DNA from 2 places in the Mesobacillus sp. QJM3NY_10 genome. Region 1 is predicted to be linked to the other one. Evidence: riboswitches for the same ligand, from Rfam matches in the RefSeq annotation. Region 1 holds a riboswitch; the other holds the start of a gene.
The links. Region 1 has a riboswitch for cyclic di-GMP ahead of AC0VX7_RS21595 (OmpL47-type beta-barrel domain-containing protein). Riboswitches for the same ligand answer to the same signal wherever they lie in the genome.

Region 1 (5,183 bases):
GAAACAGGATCCCAGCTGATTGTTACATTATCCTTTGTTTGTGCCGGATTGTTCACAACTGGCGCAGTCAATTCAGGCTCAATGTAAAGAGAAACCTGGTTTGAATATCCTGATTCGCCAAAACGGGAATTATACGATGTTACCTCATACACATGCTGGCCTGGGTTAGCGTTAAATTTAAACTGCAGGCTTGTTGTAGTTCCTATGAATTTTCTAACACCATCAACTAATTCGTAAACTCTGTAACCGGAAACATACTCTTGCTTTGTCCAATCGAGAATGACAACATTTCGATTTTCAACTGTTCCAGTCAGAGTTGGCGCTTTTAACTCTGGAAAACCCAATATATATTCAAGTCTGTCTGCATCCTGTGACTCGCCGAATCGGTCACTATAAGATGTAACTTCATAAATATACTCACCCTCTGGCATATTATAGAAAGTTGCTGCATTGCCAGTCTTAGTGCTTACGAGCTTCCGTTCTCCGTCCTTAATTTGATAAATCTTGTATGCAGTTGCATGCTCAACTGCGTCCCACCGAAGCACAAAATCACTGCCGTTCTGCACAGTTAGATTCAGATTCTCCGGTGCTTTCATCAGCGGGTGCACAAGATCAAACTCTATTCTGGACACTGAAGCGGATTCTCCAAACCGGTCAGATACAGTTGACAATTCATAGATATAATGGCCCTCTGGCATGTTTCTGTATGTCGTATTCAAGGCAGAGGTTGACAGAATTAATTTTTTCTCGCCGTCAATAATCTGGTAAAGCTTATATGAGTTCGCAAACTCTGCTTGCGACCACCTCAAATTAATGTCATTTACATTTGTAAAAGAGTAGGTGAAGTTTGCTGGGGACTTCATTTCTGGATGAACCATATTTAGTTCTATACGGAATGGAACTTCTGATTCACCAAAACGGTCGCTTTGGGCTGTAACTTCATATACATGTCTGCCTTGTGACACATTTGAAATTAATTGGGTGGCAAGTTTAGTAGTTGCTAGCAACTCACGCTGTCCATTGATAACTTCATAGACTTTATAGTTCGTTGCATAAGGAACTTTTACCCAGGAAAACACCAGGTCGTTTCCGTTTTGTACTGAATAATTGACAATAGGCGACTGCATCTTAGGGTGTACAACATTGAAATCCAGTCTTGTTCCCTCGACAGATTCCCCGAACCTTGCAACATAGGAAGTGATCTCATAGGTGTAACTACCTTCAGGGTGGTTCACTAGTGTGTAAGTCAGGTTCTTGGTTGTCCCAACTAGTTCTCTATTCCCTTCACTTACACGATAAATATTATAGTCTGTTGCATAAACTGCCTTGTCCCAAGTTAATACATAGTCGTTACCATTGGTAATAGAGTATTTTTGATTTAAAGGCTTCTGCATTTCAGGATAAATGACTTCTACAGTAACCGTATTTGACAGTGACGTTTCCTGGGTCTGCCTGAATGCTGTCACCGCATAGGTAAATTTACCTTCTGGCACATTAAAAACAGTCGTTTCTGTATCCGTATAACTTACCTGTTTCACGAAGGTCTGCTGGCCGTTGCTTACTTCATAGATCTTATAACCGCTCGCACCAGTTACCTTATCCCATGCAAGGATGATGTTTCCTGGATATGCCTGGTTTTCCCTTAGGTTTGTTGGAGTCAATATATCATATGCAAATATATTAGCTAAGGGGGAAAGTAGATTAAAAGTCATAATAAATATCATGACCACTGATAGTTTTTTTATCATATTTTTCTCCTTTTTCTAATGAAAAAGGCCATCCGAAAATTCAAGTTGAAAATTCAAGTGGTATCCGGCTGCCATCCAATTTTTCATTGGTTCAGGCCCATGGCTTTGCGTCTCATAGTTTCCTATGATTTGCCTTTTTCACAATTCAATAGTTATTTAATACGGCATCGAAAGTCCTATATAGAGATAGTAAAGAGAGAGACCTTATAAATAAGATCTCTCTTTATGTCATGCTGATTAACGAAGAAGCTGAAGTACGCCTTGTGGCTGCTGGTTTGCTTGAGCAAGCATTGCTTGTGCAGCTTGAGAAAGGATAGAGTTCTTAGTCTGTTCCATCATTTCCTTAGCCATGTCAACGTCACGGATACGAGACTCAGCAGCTGTCAGGTTTTCTTGAGATGTTCCAAGGTTATTGATTGTGTGCTCTAAGCGGTTTTGGAATGCACCAAGCTTAGAACGCTGAGCAGATACATCTTCGATCGCTTTGTTGATTGCAGAGATAGAAGATTCAGCAGTTGCTGCTGAAGAAACATCAATGTTGTCAACGTGAAGGGCAGAAGCTCTCATGTCGTTGATATCAACGTTCATAGTTTGTGAAGAGTTAGCTCCGATTTGGAAGCTCAAAGTGTTGTTCTTGTATTCTTCAACAGATGCACGGGATGTAAAAGTAGATTCCTTACCGATATCTTCAACGCCTACTGCTCCTAGAGTTACTACATATGAACCACCAGAAGTTGCGATAGTCTGGTCTCCACCAGCAGCTGCAACACCAGTAATAGTGTTTGTCTGTCCATCTTGTGCAGTCCACTCTAAAGAATAAGTGTCAGCCGCAGCATCGTAATCAGTGATCTTAACATTGATTGTTTCATCTGCTTCTGTACCTGGAGTTCCAGCTACTGCAGCAGTAGTAGCTTTAACAGCTGTGAATAATGCAGTTTCACCTTGGTTGTCAAAATTTACATTTCCAAGCTGTTCTGTAACACCGCTCTTGGAACCGTCGATAAGCTTCTTCGTGTTAAACTCAGTATTGTTACCGATACGGTCGACTTCTTCGATTAGCTGATCCATTTCTTTTTGAAGCTCAGTACGGTCAGCATCTGTGTTTGAATCGTTAGAAGATTGAACAGCTAGTTCACGCATACGCTGAAGGATAGAGTGAGTTTCGTTTAGTGCGCCTTCAGCAGTCTGGATTAGAGAAATGCCGTCTTGAGCATTCTTTGCTCCCATTTCAAGACCACGAATTTGGCCGCGCATTTTTTCAGAGATTGCTAGACCTGCTGCATCATCACCAGCACGGTTGATACGAAGACCTGAAGATAATTTTTCCATTGATTTGCTCTGTGCATTAGCAGCACCAGAGAATTGACGGTAAGTGTTCAAAGCAGCGATATTGTGATTAATTCTCATTTTGAATTTCCTCCTTGAAATTAGAGTCCACATCCATGTGAACATTAGTTTGAAAGAATAGGTCGGCCGCACCATTCTTCTTACACTTAATTTATCGTCTGTAAAAAAACTCTTTTAATAGTTTTTATGAAAAAATATAATATTTTTTAGTCTTTTTTCAAAAAATTAATCATGCTGCCAATATCCTTAGTTGCTTTCTCATTTTCTACCTCGATTTGGTCAAGGACTTCTTTTCTGAAAATATCAATATTCTCTGGGGCCTTTATTCCGATTTTAACTTTATCGTTTTTCGCAGAAATAATGGTAATCTCAATATCATCACCGATTTTAATTGATTCCCCATCTTTTCGAGTCAGTACAAGCATGATATCACCCCTTTTCACTTAACATTTTCAGGAAAAATTCGATGTTTTGTATGATATTTTGAGTCATTCAAAATAACCTGTTTCCCTTTGTTATTTTCTCTGTTAATGATCAACGGGGCCTGCAGGTTGGCAGTTGTTTTATTAAAGGGCTCCTCTACTGTAAGGATGACGTAAACAGAAACATCTTCGGCTGTAACCAGTCCAAGTCCTTTTTGGACAGAATCCTCCAGCATGAAATCATAATCCTTGAAAAAATTGAATGGATTAGCAACTACAAAAGCAATTGAAGATGAAATAGCTGATTGTAAAATTAAAAAAACACTGTCCTCAGACAAGGGCAAAACATAGAATCTTTTCTCTTCCGGAAATCCAGGAATACCTCTTTCGAAGTAAAGAGCTTCTGATTCTTGGACGTCTACTTCTCCGTGGTACTTAGTTTGTATTATCATTTTTATTCATTCCCTTAAATAGTTTGTTCGTAATTGATTCCGACAAAACGGAGATTATCAAAATCTATTTTTAATGAAGGCGGCTGTTGCATAAAGATTCTTGTTTTATCTGGCGTATAATTGATCATCGGTTTATTGATTTTAACGTCTATATTGGGTTTATGGGTTTGCCATTGGATATTTACTTCACTTGGATCATAGGAGATTTCCACACTTCCAGGTGATGGTATCCAGCCAATATTAAAGTCATAGATTGGCGGTTCACTGTTTCTCTTGGCTAAATCCGGAATAGCATTAAAGCCATTTTCTATTTTCATCAATTCATCACCATCCTGGGACATCCTCCCAAGTCCGTCGAGCCAATCCTGATAGCCTTGTTCTGCAAATTCTTCTATACGCTTAGAAATATTCTTTAGATCCATGTCTTCTCTCGCCTTTGTCTGATCAATGGTCAACCTGGCTGACTTTCTCTCAATAACCATTTCTGCTTTTGGCTGCTGAATGCTAAGTTCCGCCGGTTCCTGCTTAATTTCAAGCTTTCCCCTTTCAGTTTCCATCCCTATCTTAGCCATCCTGGATTCGATGCGTATTTGCGGAAGCTCCATTGTTACCACACTCCCAAAGTATTTTTATCTATAAAAAAAGCTATTCTTTAACAGAATAGCTTTATCTTAAAAAGTCTAATAGAGTAGGCTGAATAATTCTAGCACCAACTCCAAGCGCAGCCCGATGAACACTTTCCTGCGTCTTCAAATCAGTTATAACTCTTTCAATATCAGCATCTTCATTATCAGACAGAACCCTTGTTGCCAAAACTTCCTGCTGTCCAATCCGTGAATCGAGCATTTCAAGACGGTTGTAACGGGCACCCAGATCCGAGCGTTCTCCAGATACTGTTTCCATTACAGAATCCAACTGCAGCAACAGGTCATCCAGGCTGGCGTTTGATGTACCCTCCAGGCTTTCTTGTATCGAATTAACGACATTAAAGAGGTCCTGGCTGAATACATTTGCAGGATTAACATTCGCCTTCATCGAAACTCCTCTGGAAACCTCTACTCTGTAATTATCTATAGACGGGTCTGTCATATTGCCTGCAACTACAGGCGGATTTCCATCGGAGACAGGCGGGTTTGTTACATCAGTTCCATGGAAAATATACCTTCCAGCAACCTTAGTGTTAGCAGTTTCAACAAGGCCTTCTTTTAATTGTG
Region 2 (5,183 bases), 1.4 Mb from region 1:
CGAGGGAAGTAGAACAAATCATCCGTGAAAATGGAGCGGTACCTGCAACCATTGCCATCCTCGATGGAAAAATAAAAATTGGCTTGTCAGATGAAGAGCTTGAATACCTAGGGCAGAGCAGAGATGTTGAAAAGGCGAGCCGGCGGGACTTGCCGTACTTGTTATCTGCAAAGAAAAATGGAGCGACAACGGTGGCAGCAACGATGATTTGCGCAGAGCTCGCAAAGATTGAAGTGTTTGTGACCGGCGGAATAGGAGGCGTACATCGCGAAGCAGAAACAACAATGGATATTTCCGCCGACCTGCAGGAGCTGGCCAAGACGAATGTCGCGGTTGTATGTGCCGGCGCCAAGTCTATTCTTGACCTTGGACTCACGCTTGAATATCTTGAAACTCAAGGGGTTCCTGTTGTAGGTTTTGGGACTGAATCGCTGCCAGCCTTTTATACGCGTACAAGTCCATACAATGTTAACTTCCGGCTTAATACACCAGAAGCTGTAGCAGAGATGATCAAAACCAAATGGGAACTGGGACTTGATGGAGGAGTCGTCGTGGCTAATCCAATTCCGGAAGAAGACGCCTTAGAGGAAAGTTTTATCGCCAATGTAATTGAAAAAGCCCTGGGTGAAGCCAGAGAAAAACAAATCGGCGGCAAACAGGTAACTCCATTCCTTCTTGGGAAGGTGAAAGAATTAACTGATGGGAAAAGCCTTGTTGCGAATATCGCACTTGTGAAAAATAATGCGAGGGTGGGGGCAAAGATTGCAGCCAGCCTGGCCAAACAGAGAATCAGCCTATGAGGCTGGTTCTTTTTTTGGAGACAAACAGTCAAATCAACGCCTCTTATAGGAAATACTTGTTCTAAAGCGCAGTTTTGCATTGTAATTTATATAAATACTTAACTGCTAATCCTGTTTTCTCATGCTCTTGAACTTCATGAAATCCAGATAATAAGCAAAATCTTCTTTGCTGATCCCGTTTTTTATAGCTTCATCAACGAGTCCAACCCATTCCTCATCAACAGGCATCCTGGCAGCTTTCATGTTTTGCTGTCCCATCAAATACTCAACAGTTGTATCCAAGTTGTCTGCCAGGCGGGACAATACCTGAAGCGATGGATTTCCCTGGATCCCTCTTTCGATATAACTGAGATAGGATTTGGAAACATTTGCTCTTTCAGAGAGTTCACTAATGGAATACTTTTTTTTAAGCCTTAAACTTTTTATTTTCTCTCCAACCGTCATAAGAGAATCTCCTTTTTGTTCATCTATGAATTCATTATAACGAACAATTCAGTTCTTTTAAAAATACAAGAAACTGAGATAAACGGAGGGATTTCTTAAAAAAGAACGATTTTTGTTCTTTTTTAAGAAAATTAGCGATATTTTAGACTTTTTCAGAATTGATACAAATGGACTATACTCGAATGGAATATAGTAACAAATTTCTTTTAAAAGGGGGCTTGATGGCCGTGTACAGAAAAAATTGTGATCGTTGTAACCGTCCTTCGTTTAGCAGCAGTGAGGTTGGAGAGTGGCTCTGTCCGATTTGCGGAAAGGATTTAACGAGATACCCGTTTTTTAATGCCATCAGTCTTGAGAAAGTGGCAATTTTACCGCACTTAAAAAAGCAAATGTATAAGAAAACTGGCCATCCATAGGACCATCTCAAGTTTATGGGGGTTATTTTTAAAAAAGAGTTCAACAATTAGAGCTATAATCTGACAAAAATCTTTAAGTAAATGGTTTAAATTTTCAGATAATAAAACTTTTATGCTATGTTTTTGTAATTGTTTGGAAGAAAAGAGAAAAAATACTTAGATTGTTGCCGACAAATATTTACATGTTAAATATATCGAACAATGTACAATGACATTGGGAGTAAAAAAGTGAGTAAAAAGATACAGAAAAAGGCAAACTTGTTGAAAAACTAGGACGCAAAGTCACGGATCTAAGGTGCGATGTACTATGATGGCCGGACTGCCTGGAATACTAACTGTATTTTGGGGGGAAGAACTTGATTAAAGAACAGGTAGTTTTCGAAGAACTGGATACAGAATGGATGCAACTTATAATGGAAGCATTAGAGTTGGGGATAAACAAAGAAGAAATCAGGGAGTTTTTAACGAAGACCAACAAATAGGCAAGTGGATCTTTACATAGAAAATGGAATTGCCATCGAGCAGCTCTTTTTAGAGGTGCTTTTTATTTTTTAATAAGGCTCTTTTCGTATATGCAGCGAAGGATGAAAAGCCACAATCAATGCGAAAACAGCCGTAATAAAAAATGGACAGCACAGGCTGTCCATTGAGGTTTATTTATTGTGGAGTCTCCATTTATTGAATTCCAGAAACTCACGGAACTGGTCTTTTGTGATACCAGAATCCATTGCTTCTTTTACAAGATTGACCCAATCAGAATCCATGTTTTCTTTGTCAGGTTGTTCATGGATTAGATGGTCTACCGGTACATTCAATACTCCTGCTATCTTTTCTAAAAATTGGATTGAAGGATTTGTTTGAAGGTTTCGCTCCAAAGAGCTCAAATATGATTTTGCCACGCCAGCTTGCTCTGCCAGTTCAGATAAGGACATCCTTTTTTCTTGTCGAAGTTTCTTGACGCGTTCACCGATCACTGTTATCCACACACCTTATCAATTTATAGTTATATCATAACAAATCTGATAAAATAGTTCCATATTGAGAACGACTTATAGAACAATTATAACCAGAATTAAAGTTTTTGGGGTCTATTTTTATCAAAAAACCTGTTGGGAAAAAACTCGATGCTTTTATATCGGCTATTGTAGTTTATAGTTGCACATTATTTTATGAAGTTTGTATGAAAAAAACAAACACAATTGTCTATTGTATTCAAACGAACATAAAAAAGGTAAAATGGTAGCAATCAGACAAGGTACGGGTGATATGTTATGCAGAAAAAGTATTTATTGATCTATGAAGAGATTTCGAAACAGATCCAGGAAGGACATTATCCTCCTAAAACGATTTTGCCATCTGAAAATGAATTTGCGGATATGTACCAAACGTCCAGGGAAACCATCCGTAAAGCGCTGAATCTTCTTGCTCAAAATGGGTTTATCCAAAAAATTCGCGGCAAGGGTTCACTTGTGCTGGATTTAAAAAGACATCAGTTTCCGATTTCCGGATTGATCAGTTTTAAAGAACTGGCGGAGAATATGGGTGGAAAGGCGAAAACGACTGTGGAAGAATTCACTCTCGAATTGGCAGGCCGGGAAATTGCCAGGGAATTGAATGTTGAGGATGATGAAAAGGTTTGGAAGGTTAAAAGAGTACGGCATATTGATGAAGAACGAGTGATCCTCGACAAGGATTTTCTCGTAGAAAAGCATGTGCCAGGACTATCACGTGAGAAATGTGAAAACTCAATATTTGAGTATATAGAAGGAAAACTGGAGAAAAAAATCAGCTTTGCAAAAAAGGAATTCACAGTAGAGGAACCAAGTGCCGAGGACAAAAAACTCCTTGATATGGATGGGTTTAATGCAATCGTCATCGTGAAAAACTATATTTATTTTGATGATGCTACCCTGTTCCAATATACCGAGTCAAGGCACCGCCCCGACAAGTTCCGTTTCGTTGATTTTGCCAGACGGATGGATACCCAACAGTCTTTATAACAAAAAAAGAAGCTGCCATTGATGGATGCCCGGTTACCCGGCTGTCAATTGGCAGCTTTTATTTTTAGATAAGGGATCAGATATTGGTACAATCTGATTACTTATTTCTGATTTAATGCTTTGGGTATTTGCCGACAAGATGAATGGCACTGATGATTCTTTTATTGATCCAGGTTCTGTTTTCCTGGGTATTAAGTTGTTCGTAAACCATCTTCCTGCCATCTTCTGTCGTGACGTAGTGACTTGGAAGAGTGTTCAGGCTGATGGCAATGATATCATTCCGGCACTTCTGGCAATTACAGAAGGTCTGGTAATCAGGGCTCATCATCAACACATTGACAAGAGTGGAAACGACCTCTTCCATTACATTGACATAACTAAATTTCATGGTGCCTTCTCTCCCTATTGATGTCTTAAATTAAATTATAGTTGAATGGCGAAAATATAAAATGTTTTTTTTATTTTTGCTATAAGATAGGTCTTTTGGCATGTTTTTATACAAGATAATGGAACTTATATTAGATGTTTTACAAACGGAAGACAGGGAATTTTAATAGTGGAGATTTTTAAAAAAGGAGATGTTGAATATATGGGTAAAAAAATTGCCTGTTTAATAACCGATTTATTTGAAGATGTGGAATATCTTGAGCCGTCACGTGCTTTTACTGAAGCTGGACATGAAGTGGTTACGATTGAAAAGGAACAAGGCAAGACCGTTACTGGAAAGCAGGAAAAAGCTGAGGTTAAAATTGATGAAAGCATCGACAGAGTCAAGCCGGAAGACTTCGATGCACTCTTCATCCCAGGAGGATTCTCTCCGGACCAGCTGCGTGAGGATGAGCGATTCGTCCAATTTGCCAAGGCATTCATGGACGAGAAGAAACCTGTCTTCGCCATCTGCCATGGACCGCAGTTGCTGCTTACCGCAAAAACGCTTGAAGGCAGAGGAGCCACCGGCTATAAGTCCATCCGCGTCGACATGGAATATGCCGGAGCAAAATACATGGACAAAGAAGTCGTCGTTTGCTGCAATCAGCTCGTGACCAGCAGGGAACCGAAAGATATCCCGGCATTCAATCGCGAGGCACTAAAAGTGTTGCAATAATATTTGCAGAGGAACCCTTTTGCTTAGGCAGGAGGGTTTTTTATTGGTGTTTATTTGGGTCTGGAAATTGGGAAAAAACGCGTGGAATTTCCAGTTCGCCAATAAATTTTGATTATCGCCAATAAGTTGCAGGTTTTCGCCAATAAAATCTGATTTTCGCCAATAAGTTAGAGGAAATCGCCAATAAAATATTTTTTTCGCCAATAAGTTGTGGAACCTCCAACTAAAAGGAATTGAAACTAACCAAAAAACACTGTTTAAGCGGATTGTGTTTGGAAACAACTATAATTTCTTCAAAAATAGCAAGATTGAAGTTGAAATGCGCCATCAACCGGTTCATTTTGCGAATTTATTCATATAAGATAATATAGAATTGAATTGATTCGGGGAGATGACGGAATGATTGTATTAAAATCGG

Region 2: linked by a shared signal. The riboswitch ahead of AC0VX7_RS04595 (anti-repressor SinI family protein) and the one ahead of AC0VX7_RS21595 (OmpL47-type beta-barrel domain-containing protein) in region 1 are both predicted to bind cyclic di-GMP.

Annotation. Positions count from the first base shown of each region.
Region 1 covers NZ_CM149675.1:4,280,919-4,286,101, forward strand. Annotated here, with positions in the region: gene AC0VX7_RS21595 (OmpL47-type beta-barrel domain-containing protein) at 1-1,748, opposite strand, end outside; cyclic di-GMP riboswitch class I at 1,805-1,892, opposite strand; gene AC0VX7_RS21600 (flagellin N-terminal helical domain-containing protein) at 1,986-3,155, opposite strand; gene csrA (carbon storage regulator CsrA) at 3,302-3,520, opposite strand; gene fliW (flagellar assembly protein FliW) at 3,535-3,969, opposite strand; gene AC0VX7_RS21615 (DUF6470 family protein) at 3,984-4,574, opposite strand; gene flgL (flagellar hook-associated protein FlgL) at 4,636-5,183, opposite strand, start outside.
Region 2 covers NZ_CM149675.1:907,436-912,618, forward strand. Annotated here, with positions in the region: gene AC0VX7_RS04580 (pseudouridine-5'-phosphate glycosidase) at 1-800, shown strand, start outside; gene AC0VX7_RS04585 (helix-turn-helix domain-containing protein) at 906-1,244, opposite strand; gene AC0VX7_RS04590 (hypothetical protein) at 1,466-1,660, shown strand; cyclic di-GMP riboswitch class I at 1,902-1,987, shown strand; gene AC0VX7_RS04595 (anti-repressor SinI family protein) at 2,017-2,142, shown strand; gene AC0VX7_RS04600 (helix-turn-helix domain-containing protein) at 2,314-2,634, opposite strand; gene treR (trehalose operon repressor) at 2,932-3,660, shown strand; gene AC0VX7_RS04610 (late competence development ComFB family protein) at 3,773-4,048, opposite strand; gene AC0VX7_RS04615 (type 1 glutamine amidotransferase domain-containing protein) at 4,250-4,765, shown strand; gene map (type I methionyl aminopeptidase) at 5,165-5,183, shown strand, end outside.